Regions from separate parts of the Dechloromonas sp. HYN0024 genome, predicted to be linked through region 2. Evidence: riboswitches for the same ligand, from Rfam matches in the RefSeq annotation. Region 2 holds a riboswitch; each other region holds the start of a gene.

Region 1 (6,113 bases), 300 kb from region 2:
GGCCGGGCGGCCCGGCAGAGACAAGTGACCACTCACATTTCGCAACTGTTTCTCGGCTTCCAGCGTCGTTTCGACCTCGAGCACCCCAAGACCAGGCGAGCTGCCGGGCTGCCCCTCCAGCCCCTGCGGATCGTGTATCGTCCGGCCCAGCATCTGATAGCCGCCGCACAGACCGACGACCTTGCCACCGTAGCGTAGATGCTTGCGAATGGCCGTTGACCAGCCTTTCTCATCAAGCCAGTCGAGATCAGCACGGACCGCCTTGGAGCCCGGTAGAACAATCAAGTCCGCCGGAGGCGGGGTTTCACCCGGACCGATCCAGCGGAAATCAACCTCCGGATGCAGGCGCAGCGGATCAAGATCATTGTGGTTGGAAACGCGCGGATAAGCCGGTGCGATGACTTTCAGTTTCGCCGCCTGTTGGCCGCCGACCGCAGCCGTTGCGATGGCATCCTCGGCATCAAGCATGAGGCCTTGCAGGTAGGGTAAAACGCCAAGCACAGGCTTACCGGTGCGTTCCTCCAGCCAGGTCAGCCCCGACTCGAGCAGCGCAATGTCGCCGCGAAAGCGGTTGATGACAAACCCCTTGACCCGCTGCTGCTCGGACGGTGACAACAGATCGAGCGTCCCGACGAGATGGGCGAACACGCCACCGCGGTCGATATCGGCGATAAGGATTACCGGACAATCCACCGCCTCGGCAAAACCCATGTTGGCAATATCGCGGTCGCGCAGATTGATCTCGGCCGGTGATCCGGCCCCTTCGACCACCACGCAATCGTAGGCGGCCGTCAGCCGCGCCCAGGACGCAAGCACCGCGCCCATCGCCCGTGGCTTGTAGTCGTGATAGGCCTTGGCATCGAGATCGAAAGCAACCTGGCCGTGAATGATCACCTGCGCCTGCTTGTCGGTCGTCGGCTTCAGGAGCACGGGATTGAAATCGGTATGCGGCGCAAGACCGCAAGCCAGCGCCTGCAAGGCCTGCGCCCGGCCAATCTCACCACCGTCGTCGGTCACTGCCGAATTCAAGGCCATGTTCTGCGGCTTGAACGGCGCAACCCGAATACCGCGACGATGCAGAATCCGGCACAGCGCCGCGACCAGAGTCGTCTTGCCAGCATCGGAGGTGGTGCCTTGGACCATCAGGGAAGAACAGGACATGGCGGGCAATGGTGTGAAAAAGGACGCAATTATGGCACCATCGACCTTCCTGATTTTCAGGAAAGCAAGTATCTCCGGGTGCTGGCCAGCTTCGCTGGCCGGAGAATCGGGAAGGCGGTGCGATTCCGCCACGTGCCCAGCGCTGTGAGGATGACGCTGACTGCAAATTGCCACTGGCCAACGCCGGGAAGGCGCAGCCAGTGGGTGATTCCAAGTCAGAAGACCGGCCGGGAGATCGTTTTCGGCTGCATGGAACGCAGCTGCCGTTTTTCCACAAGGGGAATCCATGGAAAACCAGCCCGCGCCACCGGCGCAAGCTTTCTCCGACGCCGACCGGGCGGCGGTGTATCAGGCCATTTTCAGTCGCCGCGATGTGCGCGGCCAGTTCCTGCCAACGCCTGTGCCCGACGCATTGCTCAGTCGCGTCTTGATGGCCGCTCATCACGCCCCGTCGGTTGGCTTCATGCAGCCATGGAACTTTCTGCTGGTCCGTTCGCAGGCGGTCAAGCAGCGCGTCCATGATGTCTTTGCCGAGGCCAATGCCGAAGCAGCGCTGATGTTCCCGGATGAAAAGCGCGAGATTTACAGCCAGCTCAAATTGCAGGGGATTCTTGAGGCGCCGATCAACCTGTGCATCACCTGCGACCGCACACGTACCGGGCCGGTCGTGCTTGGCCGCACGCACATGCCGACGATGGACCTCTACAGCAGCGTCTGTGCCGTACAGAACCTCTGGCTGGCGGCGCGGGCCGAGGGGCTGGGTGTCGGCTGGGTCAGCATTTTTCACGAAAAGGCGCTGCAGGACGCACTCGGCATTCCGCAGCACATCGTTCCCATCGCCTATCTGTGCATCGGTTACGTCAGCCATTTCAACGACCGGCCGGAACTGGAAAAGGCCGGCTGGCTGCCGCGCCTGCCGATCAATGAACTGGTCTATTTCGAGCAGTGGGGTGAAGCCGATGCTGGCCACAACTTGCCATTGACCGCAGCCCTGAGCGAAATGCAGGCGGCCATTCAGGGACAGGGTATTTTCCCGAAATGAGCTTTGCCATTGATGCCTTGTCCATGCCACTGGCGGCGCTCAGCGCCGTTTTACTGGATCGTGTCCTCGGCGAAGTGACCCGCTTTCACCCTTTGGTCGGCTTCGGCAACCTGGCGACGGTTATCGAAAAGACACTGAACCGGCGTTCGCTGGCGGGCGGTCTGCTCGCCTGGCTACTCGCCGTCGGGCCGTGGGTCGCCCTGGCCTTCTGGCTACGCCCGTTCGCCCCCTTCGCCGTCGATGTCGTTCTGCTTTATTTCGCACTCGGCGCACAGAGCCTGTGCGAACACGCCGATGCGATCGCCAGGCCTCTGGCGGCAGAACGTCTCGACGAAGCCAGGCAGCGCCTCAGCTGGATCGTTTCCCGCGACACCGCGAGACTCGATGCCACCGGGATCGCCAGAGCTGGCGTTGAATCGGTCCTCGAAAATGGCAACGATGCCATCTTTGCCACGCTCTTCTGGTTCGCCCTCCTCGGTGGCCCCGGCGCTCTACTTTTCCGCCTGGCCAACACGCTGGACGCCATGTGGGGCTACCGCAGCGAGCGTTTCAATCTGTTCGGCCGCTGTGCCGCCCGTCTTGACGATGGGCTGAACTTCATTCCGGCCCGCCTCACCGCCCTCTCCTATTCACTGCTCGGCCACACCCGCAACGCGCTGGCCTGCTGGCGGGCACAGGCGCCGGGCTGGGACAGCCCGAACGCCGGCCCCGTGATGTCGGCCGGTGCCGGCAGCCTTGGCGTACTGTTGGGCGGTGCCGCGATTTATCATGGGCAGGAAGAAATCCGCCCGCCGCTCGGTAGCGGCCAGCCTCCCGTGGCGGCCGACCTTGGCCGGGCGATAACACTGATCCAGCACAGCCTGTGGCTATGGCTGGCTGCTTTATTGATGATCGGACTACTGAATGCTTGAACACGGCGGCAACCTGCGCAAGGCGGCAATCCAATACGACATTCCGCTGGTTGACTGGCTCGACCTGTCGACCGGCATCAATCCGGATGGCTGGCCGGTACCGGCGCTCCCGCCGGAAGTCTGGCAGCGCCTGCCGGAGGAAAACGACGGCCTGGAGGCAGCTGCTGCGGCCTATTACGGCAACACCAACCTGCTCCCGGTGGCCGGTTCGCAAGCCGCCATTCACTGGTTGCCAGCCCTCTTGCCACGCGCTGTCGTGGCCTGCATTTCGCCGATCTACAGCGAGCACCCGCAAGCCTGGCAACGGGCCGGACACAAGATGCGTTTTCTGCAAAACGCCATGCTGCCGCGCGCTCTGGCGACAGCGACGCCCTATGTACTGCTATGCAACCCGAACAATCCGACGGCCGAGCGCCACCCCCATGATGTCGTGCTCGATGCTGCCAGACAGCTGAAAAAACGCGGTGGCTGGCTAATTGTGGACGAGGCCTTCATGGACCCGACACCGGACGAGAGCCTGACGTCGCTAGCCGGCACCGACGACGCCCCCAACCTGATCGTGCTGCGCTCCCTTGGCAAATTTTTCGGCCTGGCTGGCGCCCGTGTCGGCTTCATTTTTGCCGCACCCGATATCCTGGCCCGGATGAGCGAGGCAATGGGGCCGTGGACGGTCAGCCACCCGGCCCGCCAGGTCGCCCGACTGGCCTTGCTCGACACTGCCTGGCAGGAGACCGCCCGGCAGCACCTGCAGGGGGCTGGCGAACGCCTGCACCATCTGCTGGCCCCGCTCGGCGACGTCAAATCCACTGCCCTCTTTGCCACGCTGAGCAGTGCCCGGTCAGCCGAGTTGCATGAGATGCTGGCCCGCCAGGGCATCCTCACCCGCCACTTCGAACAGCAACCGCTGTTGCGCTTCGGGCTACCGGCTAGTGCAGCGGACTGGCGGCGCCTGACTGCTGCACTAGCCGCATGGAAATCGCCATGAGACACGCCGCCTTATCGTTTGGTCGCCCTCGGCCGGCCCTTGTTTCCCTATGTGCGGCCCTGCTCGTATCGACAGCCGCCTACGCCGATCTGCTTTTCAAGGACGATAGCGGCCAGGAAGTGCGCCTCAAGACACCGGCCAAACGTATCGTCACCCTGGCTCCGCATGCCGCCGAAAGCCTCTATGCCGCAGGGGCTGGCGACAAGCTGGTTGGCACCGTCGATTACAGCGACTACCCGGCGGAAGCGAAGAAAGTGCCGCGCGTCGGTGGCTATTCGCGCCTCGATCTGGAAGCCGTCGCCGCCCTCAAGCCGGATCTCGTTCTGGCCTGGGAAAGCGGCAACAACATGACCCAGGTCGACCAGCTCAAGGCACTCGGCCTGACGGTTTATGTGTCACAGCCGAATACCATCGACAACATCGCAGGCCAGATCGAACGCCTCGGCCAGCTGGCCGGCACGGAAGCAGTCGCCAATGCGACGGCAGATCGTTTCCGTAAGCGCCTCGCCAGCCTGCGGGCAAGCAATGCCGGCAAACCCAAAGTCCGCGTCTTTTACCAGATATGGAAAGCACCACTGATGACCGTCGGTGGTCCCCAAATCATCAGCGACGCCATCCGGATTTGTGGCGGCGAGAATATTTTTGGCCACCTCAAACAGATGGCGCCCAACGTCACCGTTGAAGCTGTCCTCGAAGCTGACCCGGAAGCCATCATTGCGACCGGCATGGGGGATGCGCAGCCCGAATGGCTGCATGACTGGGACCCATGGACAAGAATGACCGCGGTCAAACGCCATAACCTGTTCCACATCAACCCCGACATCATGCAACGCCACACGCCGCGCATCCTCGACGGCACCGAGCAGCTTTGCGCCCACCTCGATACCGCCCGCCGCCTCCGTCCCGGTAAATAACCATGTCCCGCCTGCCCCAACGCATCGTCTGCCTGACCACCGAAACCGTCGAGGTACTCTACGCCCTCGGCGAGCAGGATCGCATCGTCGGCATTTCCGGCTACACGGTACGTCCGCCTGAAGCGCGCAAGGAAAAGCCCAAGGTCTTTGCCTTCACCAGCGGCGACATCGACAAGATTCTCGCTACCCGCCCCGATCTGGTCCTCACCTTCTCCGACCTGCAATGCGACATCTCTCGCGACCTGATCAAGGCCGGGGTAACGGTTTATGCCTTCAATACACGTAGTGTCGAAGACATTCTCGGCATGATCGAAACCATCGGCCGGCTGGTCGGGGCCGAAGCCAAGGCCCTGGCCATCGTCGCCGGACTGGAAGCACAGATCGAACAGACCCGCGCCATAGCCGCCGAACGCCTGGCGAGAACCGGCAAAAGGCCGCGCGTCTATTTCGAAGAGTGGGACGAACCACTGATCAGCGGCATACGCTGGGCCTCGGAACTGATAGCCATCGCCGGCGGCGAAGACATCTTTGCCGAACGGGCGCGCTCGCCACTGGCCAGAGACCGCATGCCCAGGCCGGAAGAGATCATTGCCGGCAACCCGGACGTCATCATCGGCTCATGGTGCGGCAAACACTTCCGCCCCGAGCGCGTCGCCTCGCGCCCGGGCTGGGAGACCATCCCTGCCGTCACGAGCCAGCGCATCCACGAAATCAAGTCAGCCATCATCCTGACACCTGGGCCGGTAGCCATCAGTGAGGGGCTGCCACAATTACTCGACATTTTTGATCTGTGAAAAGGCCGGCGTCGCCACACTGCCTATAATCGGCGGTCTACCTTGAGGATTCCCGCCATGAAGATCGGTTCCCTGCTGTTCACCCTCGCTGTGTCTTCCCTCGCCCACACCGGCCTGGCAGTTGCCGCCGATGACGGCACCGCCGCCGTCGAAGCGCTTGGCCGCCTGAATGGCATTGCCCTGGCGTGCCAGCAACCGGCGCTGGTCAGCCGGGCCCGCAATGCCGTCGTTACCACCGCGCCGAAAACCCGCGGCTACGGAGAAGCTTTCGAAGCCGCTACCAATGCCGCCTATCTTGAACATGGC
Region 2 (6,113 bases):
GATTTCGCTGACCGTGTCGGCTGCGTCGCGCAGGGCTTGCGGCGCCCCGCGGCCGGTGATGATGACGTGCTGCATGGCTGGGCGGGTGAGCAGTTGACCGATCACGGTAGCGAGGTCGAGCCAGCCGTACTTGAAGGCATAGGTCATTTCGTCGAGAACGACGAGACCGATGGCCGGATCGTTCAAATGTTGACAGGCGATTTCCCAGGCGGCCTGGGCGGCCCTGGCGTCGCGGTCCTTGTCCTGGGTTTCCCAGGTGAAGCCTTCGCCACCGACATGCCAGGCGACATTCGGCTGCTGGCGGAAGAAAGCTTCCTCGCCGGTATCCGAGCGGCCTTTGACGAACTGAACAACACCAACTTTTTGCCCGTGACCAAGGGCGCGGGCGACCACGCCGAAAGCGGCGCTCGACTTGCCCTTGCCATTGCCGGTATTGACCACCAGTACGCCACGTTCTTCCTGGGCGGCGTCAATCTTGCTGTCAATGACGGCCTTTTTCTTCTGCATGCGTTCTTCGTGGGTGATGGTCATGTTTGTTTTCAAGAGATTTTCAAATAATGGGTAGCGACCACGCAACACAGGGCCGCCCTGACGCGCGACTATTCGGGAATGAAGCAGCGGTGGCCGCGGTCTTCGATCTGACGCAGGCCGTAACCGTAAAGTTCGGAGAGTTTTTCTGCCGTCAGAATGTCACCGACCACGCCGGTCTCGGTACGGCCATCGCCATAAACCAGCAAGGCGCGATCACAGAAACGATGGGCCAGCGCCGGATCGTGCAGGACCATGACAACACCTGCGCCACAGTCACGGGCTGCCCCGGAGAACAGTTCAAGGACCGCCATCTGGTGGTTGAGATCAAGGTGCGAGAGCGGTTCGTCGAGCAGGTAAAGCGGTGCCGCCTGGGTGAGCAGCGTGGCAATCGCCAGGCGCTGGCGTTCGCCGCCGGACAGCGTGTGAATCTGGCGGCCTTCCATGCCCTCCAGTCCGACCGACTTGAGGGCGCTACGGGCCAGCTCGGCATCACGGCTTGATTCCCAATCCCAGCGACCGAGATGCGGATGGCGACCGGTCAAAGCTGTTTCCAGAACGGTCGAGCCGAAAGGGTCGGACTGAAACTGGCCGAGCCAGGCACGACGCAGCGCTGCCTCGCGGGGATGGAGCAGGGCCGCATCTTCGCCATCAAGCAGAATGGCCCCGGCGGCGGGCGGACGGAGTCCCGCCAGGGTCGATAACAGGGTCGATTTTCCGGCGCCGTTACGGCCAAGTATGGCGATCCGTTCACCACTGGCGATACTCAGATCGACGCGATCAACCACCGTCTTGCCGCCAATTTCAACGACCAGTTGTCGGATGTCGAGAAGCGGCCGGCTCATTTTGGCTGCCTCGACAGCAGGAACAGAAATACGGGTACGCCAATCAGTGCGGTCAGCACGCCGACCGGCAGTTGTTGCGGGGCAATCAGTGTCCGCGCCAGGGTGTCGGCGAGGACCAGCAGCGAGCCGCCCGCCAATACCGACGCCGGCAGGAGCAGGCGCTGGTCGTTGCCGGTAGCCAGCCGGACTAGATGGGGGACAACCAGACCGACAAAGCCGATCGAGCCGGCCGTCGTCACCGAAGCCGCCGTAGCCAGGGAGGCCAGCAGGTAGATGGCATAGCGCAGGCGGCCAACGGCAACGCCCAGAGCCTGGGCCTGCATCAGCCCGCGTGAAAGCAGGTTGAGTTCGCGGGCAAAGGGCATGGTCAGCAGCAGCGCGACCAGCAGGGCGGCGAAGGCCGGCCACCACTGGGCACTCTGCCCGAGGTCGCCCATCAGCCAGAAGAGCATGCCGCGCAGCTTATGCTCCTCGGCGATCGTCAGCATCAGCGCGACCAGTGCGCCGCAGCCGGCAGCCACGATGACGCCGGTCAGCAGCAGACGGGTCTGGGTCCAGCTGCCATCACCGTGCGCCAGCCCGAAAACCAGCAGCATCGCGGCGAAAGCGCCAGCAAAGGCCAGCCCGTCGACGCCGAGCACAGGCAGGCCGAGCAGCATGGCGAGCATCGCGCCGACGCCGGCTCCGCCGGAAATGCCGAGTGCATACGGATCGGCCAGCGGATTGCGTAACAACACCTGCATTAGGGCGCCGGCCAATGCCAGCAAGCCGCCGCAGGCAAACCCGGCCAGGGCGCGCGGCAGACGGAGTTGCAGCACGACATCGCCAGACCCGCCCTCCTGACCGAACAGGGCGGCCAGGACGTCACTGTATGAAACCTTGAAACTGCCCACCGTTAACGCCAGCCCGATGCTCGCCACGGCCAGCAGGCAGAGGCTGATGAGAATCAGGATGGCGCGACGGCGGGTGGGCATATTACTGAAGGGTGTAGCGGATGCCGGCAAAGGCGGTCAAACCCGGTGTGCCGTAAATCACGTTTTTGGATCGCGCGACTTCGTAGTTCTTGTCGAACAGGTTGTCGACGCGCGCAAAAAGACTCCAGTCCTTGGCAACTGAATATTCGCCAAAGAGATTGGCTATCGCATAGCTACCCATGCGGACCTGGTTCATGCGAGTTTGCCAATGTGGATCGTCATAACGGGTGCCGACCATTTTCCACTCGATACCGCCCTTGAAAGGGCCTGCCACGTAGGTTGCCGAGACGTTACCGAAAGCCTTGGCGCGGCGACGTAGCTGTTGATCGGTATCCATATCCTTCGGATCCTGGATGGTGGCATTTGCATTCAACAGCCAATTGCCGACAGTTGTGCCAGCTGACATCTCAATGCCCTCTATTTTGACCTCTCCAACGTTGGCAGGGGTCGAGTAGTAGGTATTCGGGTCAGTAGTCCATTCGATCAAGTTACGGATCGTGTTGTGGAAATAGGTGATTCGAGCGTGGTTGGTGCCCTGCTGGTAGCGCAGAGAAACTTCGCCGTTACGTGATTCCTCGGGTTTCAGATTGGCATTGCCGCCGCCGACACCCGGGGTGGTCGGGAAGTAAAGGTCGTTCATGGTCGGTGCCTTGAACGCGGTACCGAAGCTTGCGGCGATCCGCCAGGCTGGAGCGAAGCGGAAACCATAGCCGGCCAGCCAGGTCTGGTGTTGCCCGAACTGCGAGTTATCGTCGCTACGTGCATTCAACTGAATGGCATGAGCATTGATCGAGGCATTCCAACCGATCATGGCTGAATTAATGCTACGCGCCCTAATCGAAAAATTCTTGGTTGAATCCACTTCCTGTTCAAGTCGTTCCAAGCCAGCCAGCAATGTGCCAAGCGGCAGGGCGATATCATTCTGCCAGGTGTATTGATTCTGTGTTGTCTTGAAGAGGCTGATCGGATCGCCGATGAGGGATTCCGGGCTTTCCGTCCGGTCTACGCCCTGGGCGATTCGGATGTTCGATTTCCAGATCGCAGTCGGGGCAAACGTTGCGAAGGCGTAGGCGCCCGATGTCCGATGTTTCATTTCGTAATCGCGGTTAGCGTTCAGGCTTGCGTATGTGTTCGGATCCGTTTGATAGGCATCGTATCGGCTAACTGTCTGTGCATTGAAAATACCGGCACCGATTTCCGTTTCCGGATTGAGGCGATACCCCGCATTGAGGTTGAGGTTGTTATTGCGATAACCATCCTTGTCCGGGTTGTATCCGGGATAGTTTGTTGACTCGATGCCGTTGATCCCCTGGGTGCCATTCACGCCAGCCTTGATGCTGTAAGAGAAATTGCCAATCCGGTTGGCGTGGGCGACGCTGCTTTCATAGGTCGATGCGCTGCCGGCACCGGCCTGGACGGTGAAGCGCGGGGCTTCGCCTCCAGACCGGGTGAAAATCTGGATAACGCCGCCGATGGCATCTGAACCGTATATTGCCGATGCGGGGCCGCGCAGAATTTCGATACGCTCAATCTGTGACAGCGGAATCATCTGGATTGCCGTGCTGCCGGTTGTTGCTGAATTGACCCGGATGCCGTCAAGAAGTACGAGCGCGTGGCCGCTGTTGGTGCCGCGTATGAAGACGCTTTCATCAGCGCCGTGTCCGCCCGCCCGGCCAAATTCGATACCGGTGCTGCGCCCAAGCAATTCGGCCAGGGTGGTGGCGGGGCCAGCATTCTCGATATCGTGCCTGTCGATGATCGTGATATCGGCAATGGCCTCGTTGGCCCGCTGTGACTGGCGGGTTGCAGTGACGACGACGGGGTCTAGCAGGGCCAGTTGTTCAAGGGCGAAAGCCGAAGGCGCGAACGAGACGGCCAGCAGGGCGGCCAGTGGGTGCAAACGTGGATGCATGGTTTTCCTTTTCCCGGCGGGCGTCCCCGCATGCCGGAATGACATTGAAAAGGAAATGCGAGGGGAGAGGGCTGGCCGCAAGAACCGGCGCCACAGCCCCGTGGCACTTCCGCTTTTGTCCCAGGCCGGTATCCGGGCTCGCAAGTCTTGACGTATCGCCTTCCCAGGTTTGCACCCAGTGGCGTTGTGATACGTCCGCACTTGCTTACCGTTGCGGGGGCAGCAGCGGATTGGTCTCGTTGGAGACGCACCGCTTTCCCGTTTAACTGCGCTTGGAGAATCCGTACGCAGCACCTGACACGGGGCGCATTCTACATTCATTGTTGCGGCAACGCATCAGGCAGGACCAGGTGAATTGCTATAAACCACTTTTAGAAGAATGGCTTAGTCCTTGACCACACGGCGTTTTTCCCTCTATAGTTCGCCGCATGAACGTGGAACTCGAAACGCTTGAAGCCAAAATCGAACAGGTGGTCGCCCTGGTGCACCAGTTGCGCGCCGAGAATGAGGTTTTGCGGCACCAGATGACCGCGGCCGAGGCCGAACGCCTGCATCTGCGGCAGACGATGACGGCTGCCCGTGAGCGGCTTGAAGGCCTGATTGACAAGATTCCCGAGGATGCCTGAAATGAGCGCCGAGCCGAATTTCCTCGACGTCAAGATCATGGGGCGCGAATACCGCGTCGCCTGCACCCCGGAGGAGCGCGATGCCCTGCTCTCGGCGGTTGATCTTGTCGACAGCAAGATGCGCGATATTGCCCAGCGCACCAAGAACACCATTGCCGAACGCGTCGCCGTCATGGCCGCCCTGAACATCGCGCACGAGCACCTTTCCAGTGCCTCTGGCGGGTCCGGAAAAGAGTTTTCGGAAGCAGTTGATACTTCCGAAACGAAGCGTAGAATCGGTGGCATGGGAGCACGACTTGATGCCGTGCTTGCGCCCCAGCAGCAATTCGACCTGTAGTCGTTGCGGCTGACCCCGGCGCCGCCCGCCGAGCGTCCCCTGCGGTGTTTGTTAAGGCCATATATTCCTTGAACCAATGCTAATTGGCATCGGTTGCGGACCATCAGTCCGCTGTTGTGCGCGCTCCCAGCGAGTGTGCCTGATGCGGAAGGAATGCGACCACTCTGGACTCAGGTTCAGGATGCCGGCCTGACGACATTCGCGGGGGCCTTTTTTTGCCCTCGAAATTACCCGAACACATGCAATATTGGTTGATGAAATCAGAGCCGGACGAGGTCTCGATCAATGACCTCGAAGCGGCGCCCGATCAGCGTGTGGCGTGGTTCGGCGTACGCAACTATCAGGCGCGCAATTTCATGCGCGATGCCATGCAGATCGGTGATCTGGCCTTTTTTTATCACTCCAGTTGTGCCGAGCCGGGGATTGCCGGGATTTGCGAGGTGTGTTCCGAGCCATATCCGGACGAAACCCAGTTTTCTCGCACCAGTCCCTATTTCGACCCGAAATCCTTAACCGATAGTCCGCGCTGGTGCTTGCGTGAGGTCCGGTTTGTGGGGAAAACCCGTCTGATTTCACTGGCTGAACTGCGCCGATATCCAGAACTTGCTAATATGCGCCTCCTTGCCCGCGGCAACCGGCTGTCGATCATGCCGGTTACGACTGCCGAGTGGGTATTCATCACCAAGGAACTGATGGGGCGGTAATGACGATCTGGTGGCTGGGATATATCGCGTTGGGTACATTTGCCGGGTTTTTCGCCGGCCTGCTGGGTATTGGCGGCGGTTCCGTGATGGTCCCCCTGCTTGTCATGATGTTTGCCGCGCAGGGCTTTCCGTCGGCCGAGGTGATGCATCTGGCACTCGGCACATCAATGGCCGCGATTTTTTTTAC
Region 3 (6,113 bases), 300 kb from region 2:
GGCGCTGGCGCTGCCCCCCGACAGCTTGACGCCGTTTTCACCCACTTCGGTATCCAGCCCCTGATCCATCTGGTTGATGAATTCCCAGGCATTGGCCGCCTTGGCCGCAGTAATAATCTCTTCTTCACTCGACAGGCCGGCATAACCGTAAGCAATGTTGGCGCGGACCGTATCGTTGAACAGCACAACATCCTGGCTGACCAACGCGATATTGTTGCGCAGGCTTTCGAGCTTGAGTTCCTCGACATGATGCCCATCCAGCAGCAAGCGTCCGGCATTCAGGTGATAAAAGCGCGGAATGAGTGCCGCCATTGTCGTCTTGCCGCTTCCCGATGCACCGACTAGCGCCACCGTTTGGCCGGGCAGGATATCCAGATTGATGTCTTGCAACGCGGGGCGACTGGTCCCCGGATAGGCGAAATTAACCTGATCAAATGTCAGATGGCCGTTAGCGCGCGGCAGTTCATACTGGCCTAGATCATCTTCGGGAATTTCATCGAGGACCTGGAACACGCTTTCTGCTGCGGCCAGACCACGCTGCAGTGGGTTGCTGACATCGGTCAAGCGCTTGACCGGGGCGAGCAGCATGAGCAGTGCTGTAATGAAAGAGAGGAATTCGCCAACCGTTGTGCCATCAGGCCCTGCCGACTGACGCAGGGCGAGGTAAGTAATGATCGCAACCGAGGACGATGCAGCGACCTGGGTCAGCGGCACGGTTGCTGATGCCGCCGCAGCTTCGCGCATGGTCGCCCGACGATAGACATTGGTCGCCTCGTCGAAACGAGCTGCCTCGTATTTCTGGCCGCCAAAAATCTTCACTACCTTGTGCGCCCCGACCGCCTCTTCAAGGATGTGGGTAATCAGGCCCATGGCGGAATAGCCTGAGCGGCTGGCAGCCCGCAGGCGCTTGCTGAAAATCTTGATGACGCCGAGGATGACCGGTCCGACGGTGAGGGCGATCAGGGTCAGTTTCCAGTCAAGATAGAGCAGGAAGCCGAGCAGGCCGAGGATGGTCAGGGTATCGCGGATGACCGTGGTGATGACACCGGTGGCGGCCTGGGTGACGTTGGTGACGTCGTAGGCCACCTTGGAAATCAGGACACCGGTCGACTGGTCGTCGTAGAACCGGGTCGGCAGGCTGAGCAGGCGCCGGAACATGGCCTGACGCAGATCAAGCACGACCCGCGCGGCGACCCAGGCCATTGAGTAGCCGCTGGCGTAGGTAGACATGCCGCGAAAAATAAAAATGCCAATCATCGCTGCCGGAATCAGGACAATGTCGCGCTCGTCCTTGGCGACGAAGCCGCTATCGAGCAAATGCTTCATCAGAGCCGGGAATAGCGGCTCAGTAGCAGCCGTGCACACCATGCCAAGCACACCCAGGGCAAAAACCCGCCAGTGCGGCTGCACCCAGGTCAGCAGGCGGCGATAAATCTGGCTATTGGAATAGGCCGGGCTTGAATTTTGAGTCACAGAGTGCGGTCATTCGAAACGAAAGTCGACATTCTACCGATTCAGACGGATCAGGTCGGCGCTGTCGTGGGTCAGGGAAACCGTGGTCACTGTCGAAAATTCGAATTGCAACTCGTTCCACCGCGCTGGCGGCAGGCCCAGCCAGTGCGCCAGCAACATCCGGATAACCCCGGCGTGGGTAACCATTACCGCCTCCGGCACGGTCAACCCGGCAACAAAAGCCAGCGCTCGCTGCTGCAAGGCAGTCGGAGACTCGCCTCCGGGTGGCGCATAGTTCGCGATATCGGCCGCCCAGGCATCGAGTTGCGACCGGGGAATCTCATCCCACGGCCGCCCTTCCCAATGGCCAAAATTCATTTCGGCCAACCGGTCATCGATGATCGGCTGCGCATGGAGTTGATCCGACAGTACGCGGCAGCGCTGTAGCGGGCTGCTCCACACCGGCAGACCGGGCGGCAACTCGGTGCGCAGACGGGCAAGGTCGGCCGACTCAATGGCGGCCGGAAGATCGCTTCTTCCATAGCAAATACCCGCTTCGATCATCGGCTTAGGGTGGCGGATCAGATGCAGGATCATGGCAGCCAGTTCGCCAGCAGCCCGAGATAGAAGGCGATTTCGCTAAGCTGCTGCGTCGCCCCCAGGCAGTCGCCCGTATAGCCGCCCAACCAGCGCCGAAATTTGGCCGCCAGCCAGAGCGTGACGAGCGCCGCCATCACGCCACCAGCCAGCCCCTTGGCCAAGGGCAGAAAACCCAGTGCCGGCAGCACGAAGGCCAGCCCGACCAGCATCGCACCCACGGACAGCCGGGTGGCCAGGGGCTTGGCTTTCGACTGCATATCCTCGCGCACATAATCCATCGTCGCCAACAGGGTCGTGGCGCAGAAGCGTGACAGGGCGTGGCCGGCGATCAGGGCAAAGGGAACCAGGGCGCCATCAAGCGAAGAAAGCAGGGTGAATTTACCGAGCAGCGCCAATACCATCGCCACCACACCGTAGCTGCCGACCCGCGAGTCCTTCATGATCTCGAGGATACGTAATTTATTCCAGCCACCACCGAAGCCATCAACGGTGTCAGCCAGCCCATCCTCGTGGAAAGCCCCGGTTGCATAAATGGTTGCCGTCATCGACAGCAGCACGGCCACCGGCTGCGGCCAAAGCATTACCGCGCAAAGATAGACCAGTGCACCAATGCCGCCGACGATCAGGCCGACGGCCGGAAAGTAGCGTGCCGAATGATTGAGCGCCTCGGCCGAATGCCCGACCCAGCCGGGTACTGGCAGCCGCGTAAAAAAGCGGATGGCACCGAAGAAATATTCCAGCTCGTGACGTAGCATCAGACCTAGTCCGCGTTTTTGTCGGACACGCCGGCCGATTCGAAACTGGCCATTTCGATGAGAAAATTGAGTGATGCCTGCACCAGCGGAAAGGCCAGCGCCGCGCCGGTCCCTTCGCCAAGTCGCAGACCGAGGTCAAGCAAAGGTTCGGCACCGAGCGCCGACAACTGGGCGCGATGCCCCGCCTCGGCCGAGCGGTGGCAGAACACACAATAGTCGGCCAGCGCCGGGGCCAGACGGGTCGCCACCCATGCCGCCGCACTGACAATAAAACCATCGATGAGCAGGGTCATCCTCGCTTCTGCCGCGCCAAGCATGGCACCAACCATCATGGCGATCTCAAAGCCACCGAATTCGGCCAGCACCGCCAATGGCTCGTTACCGCCGCCGGCTGCGCGATAGCGCTGGAGCGCCGTTTCGAGCAACGCGTGCTTGCGGGCCAGCCCGGTATCGTCCAGGCCGGTGCCGCGACCGATGCATTCGGCCAGCGGCAGACCGGTCAGACAATGGGTAATCAGCGAGGCCGACGCCGTATTGCCGATACCCATTTCGCCAAAGCCGACGACATTGCAGCCATTGGCTGCCAGATTGCGGCTGATTTCTGCGCCGCGCGCGATGGCCTGCGCACACTGATCAGCGCTCATCGCGGCTGCCTCGATGTAATTCGCCGTACCGAACGCCACCTTGGCATCGATCAGCCCGGCCCGCTTGCCGAAATCATGGGCGACACCAGCATCGATGATGGCCAGATGCAGCCCGTTCTGCCGGGCGAAGACATTGATCGCTGCACCACCCGCCAGAAAGTTCTCGACCATCTGCCAGGTCACATCCTGCGGGTAGGCCGAGACACCGGCCTTGGCCGCCCCGTGGTCGCCGGCAAAAACCAGCAGATGCGGCTGGCCGAATTGCGGATCGAGCCGCTGCTGGATCAGGCCGACCCTGATCGCCGTACGTTCGAGCAGGCCAAGCGCACCGAGCGGCTTGGTCTTGCGGTCGACCTTGTTGATCAGTGAGGCTTCAATGGCCCGGTCCGGGGCGGTAATCTGAAACGAATGCATCCGATTCTCCAAAAGGAAAAGGGCCTCGCGGCGACGCCAGGCGAAAATCGCCAAGGCACGGCCGCGAAACCCTGTCCACAGGTTTCCCAAGAGGACTCGACACGTCTTCTGGCTTTCGGATCAGCCGGTTCGCTGCGCCTTCCCGGCTTTCACCAGTGGCATCGTGCAGCTGCCGTCCCCGATTACAGCGGCGGGCCCGCCCCGGAATTGCACCGGGTTCCGTTACGTCGAATCGGGACGAATTATCCGGCTTGCCGGTTGGCTATGCAATCACCTAAAGTGCCGGCATGAAAGAACTTATTCTCGGCGGAGCCCGTTCCGGCAAGAGCCTGCTGGCAGAACAGCGGGCCCGCGAATCGGCGAGCCAACGCTGCCTTAAGGTGGTCTACCTCGCCACCGCTCAAGCCCTCGATGGCGAAATGACCCGCCGCGTCGCCCATCACCGTGAACGCCGGCCGGCCGACTGGGGCTGTGTCGAGGAAACCCTGCACCTGGCAAGCCGCCTGCGCGAACTGGCCGCAGCAGACACCTGCATACTGGTCGATTGCCTGACCCTGTGGCTGTCCAATCTGATCTTCGCCGGTCAGGCGGCGGCGCAGGCCGAGGCCGGCGAGGCCATCGCCTGTCCCCTGCTCCGTGACGAAACCGCCGCACTCGTCGAGCTGTTACCGCAATTGCCCGGCCACATCATCCTGGTCTCCAACGAAGTCGGCTGGGGAATCGTGCCGATGCATCCCGTGTCCCGCCTGTTTGCCGACGAACAGGGCCGGCTCAATCAGCGCATCGCAACGGTCTGTGATCAGGTCACCCTGGTCGCTGCCGGTTTGCCACTCTGTCTGAAGCAGACAACCCGCTGAGCTGCATTGTGCTAGCCTGAACAGCCACCCGGCACGTTCAGGAGAACGCCATGCCTCTTTTCGCCCGCCTGACCGCCTTGTGCCAGGTTCTCGAGCAACACGCCACGCTGCCGGTCAGCGTCAGTCGCCCCGCAGAAGCCCCCGGCCTTTACATCTGGCCCTGGCGCATCGAGGAAGATACGCGGGTGCGCAGCACCCCCCTGCCCCGTGCGGCCGACAGCGATCCGCTGACCAGCGCCCCGGCCCCGGCCATTCACTTTCTCGTCCTGTCCAGTACGAATCTCGATAGCGAGACTATAGCCGCCCTCGAATCGGCCCGCCGCGCCTTGCTCGAGACGCCGGTTTTCGCGGTCGGCAACGGGCGGGTCAGCGTCATGCCAGCCACCCTGAGCACCAGCGAACTGACCGATCTGTTCACTGCCGCCGCCATTCCGCTGCGCCTATGTCTCGCATATACGCTGCGTTCTACGGCCTGACAGGTTATGCTTGAGAAAAAAACAGCTGGAGACAAAGCATGCATAAACAGCTCGACATTCTCGCCTCGGGCGTTCACGACGCCAAGAACCAGCTATTTATCGCCGAATCCCTGATCGCCGCGAGTGAGGCGGAGCATGGCATTGAGATGGCAGAAGCCCGTTACGCCATCGAATCCGCCGCCACCCGCCTGTCGCGCACCCTGACTGCCTACCACCTGCTGCGCCAGGATGCTGTTGCCGCCATCACGCCCGCCATCGTCGGCGACATCTGCGACGAAGTCATGCTCGCCCAGCAGAAGCATCTGGCCGTCCGCAACATTGCCCTCACAGTCAATTGCACTGTTGTAGACGAATGGCCGCTTGACCGCGACCTGATCACCGACATGCTCAACAATGCCGTCCAGAATGCCGGACGTTACGCTCGCCAAGAGGTATGCCTGAGCGCCACGGTAAACGATGGCTGGCTATCCCTGTGTGTTGACGACGATGGTCCGGGCTTCACTTCACTACCACCGGCGCAAGGAACCGGCCTGATGGTCGCCGAACGTCTGGCCCAACTGCACCATCGCCGAAGCCGGCAAGGCAGCCTGCACTTGAGCAACCACGGCGCACTGGGGGGTGCCCGTTTCGAGCTGCGCCTACCCTGATGGCCGACTACAGCAAAAAGCGTTTTCTCGTCATTGACGACCAGCCACAAGCGCGTGACGCCCTGCGCACCGTGGCCTTGCAGCTGGGTGCCTTTTCAGTCGAATTCGCCACCAACTACCAGGATGCAATTTTTCGCATCCGCAATAATGCCCCTGACATTATCCTGTGCGATTACATGCTGGGCGAAGGACGCTCCGGCCAGCAACTGCTGGAAGAGCTCCGCCGTTTCAGCCTGCTGGCAGACGAAACGATTTTCATGATGGTCAC

What was found. A riboswitch is a leader RNA that binds a small molecule or an ion and turns the genes downstream of it on or off. The one in region 2 is predicted to bind cobalamin.
Region 1: it holds a riboswitch for cobalamin, as region 2 does, so the genes downstream of both, bluB (5,6-dimethylbenzimidazole synthase) here and HYN24_RS14960 (TonB-dependent receptor domain-containing protein) in region 2, are expected to answer to the same signal.
Region 3: it holds a riboswitch for cobalamin, as region 2 does, so the genes downstream of both, cobT (nicotinate-nucleotide--dimethylbenzimidazole phosphoribosyltransferase) here and HYN24_RS14960 (TonB-dependent receptor domain-containing protein) in region 2, are expected to answer to the same signal.

What each region holds. Positions count from the first base shown of each region.
Region 1 covers NZ_CP031842.1:144,849-150,961, reverse strand. The annotation lists gene HYN24_RS00740 (cobyric acid synthase) at 1-1,161, opposite strand, end outside; cobalamin riboswitch at 1,221-1,408, shown strand; gene bluB (5,6-dimethylbenzimidazole synthase) at 1,448-2,203, shown strand; gene cbiB (adenosylcobinamide-phosphate synthase CbiB) at 2,200-3,114, shown strand; gene cobD (threonine-phosphate decarboxylase CobD) at 3,107-4,099, shown strand; gene HYN24_RS00720 (cobalamin-binding protein) at 4,096-5,013, shown strand; gene HYN24_RS00715 (cobalamin-binding protein) at 5,016-5,807, shown strand; gene HYN24_RS00710 (hypothetical protein) at 5,865-6,113, shown strand, end outside.
Region 2 covers NZ_CP031842.1:3,105,975-3,112,087, reverse strand. The annotation lists gene cobO (cob(I)yrinic acid a,c-diamide adenosyltransferase) at 1-531, opposite strand, end outside; gene HYN24_RS14970 (ABC transporter ATP-binding protein) at 600-1,373, opposite strand; gene HYN24_RS14965 (iron ABC transporter permease) at 1,370-2,347, opposite strand; gene HYN24_RS14960 (TonB-dependent receptor domain-containing protein) at 2,349-4,259, opposite strand; cobalamin riboswitch at 4,365-4,572, opposite strand; gene HYN24_RS14955 (hypothetical protein) at 4,688-4,885, shown strand; gene HYN24_RS14950 (cell division protein ZapA) at 4,887-5,222, shown strand; RNA gene ssrS (6S RNA) at 5,256-5,434, shown strand; gene HYN24_RS14940 (EVE domain-containing protein) at 5,477-5,926, shown strand; gene HYN24_RS14935 (sulfite exporter TauE/SafE family protein) at 5,926-6,113, shown strand, end outside.
Region 3 covers NZ_CP031842.1:152,412-158,524, reverse strand. The annotation lists partial or broken gene HYN24_RS00780 (ABC transporter transmembrane domain-containing protein) at 1-1,326, opposite strand, end outside; gene cobC (alpha-ribazole phosphatase family protein) at 1,507-2,049, opposite strand; gene HYN24_RS00770 (adenosylcobinamide-GDP ribazoletransferase) at 2,046-2,807, opposite strand; gene cobT (nicotinate-nucleotide--dimethylbenzimidazole phosphoribosyltransferase) at 2,813-3,865, opposite strand; cobalamin riboswitch at 3,946-4,117, opposite strand; gene cobU (bifunctional adenosylcobinamide kinase/adenosylcobinamide-phosphate guanylyltransferase) at 4,153-4,722, shown strand; gene HYN24_RS00755 (Pvc16 family protein) at 4,773-5,198, shown strand; gene HYN24_RS00750 (ATP-binding protein) at 5,237-5,845, shown strand; gene HYN24_RS00745 (response regulator) at 5,845-6,113, shown strand, end outside.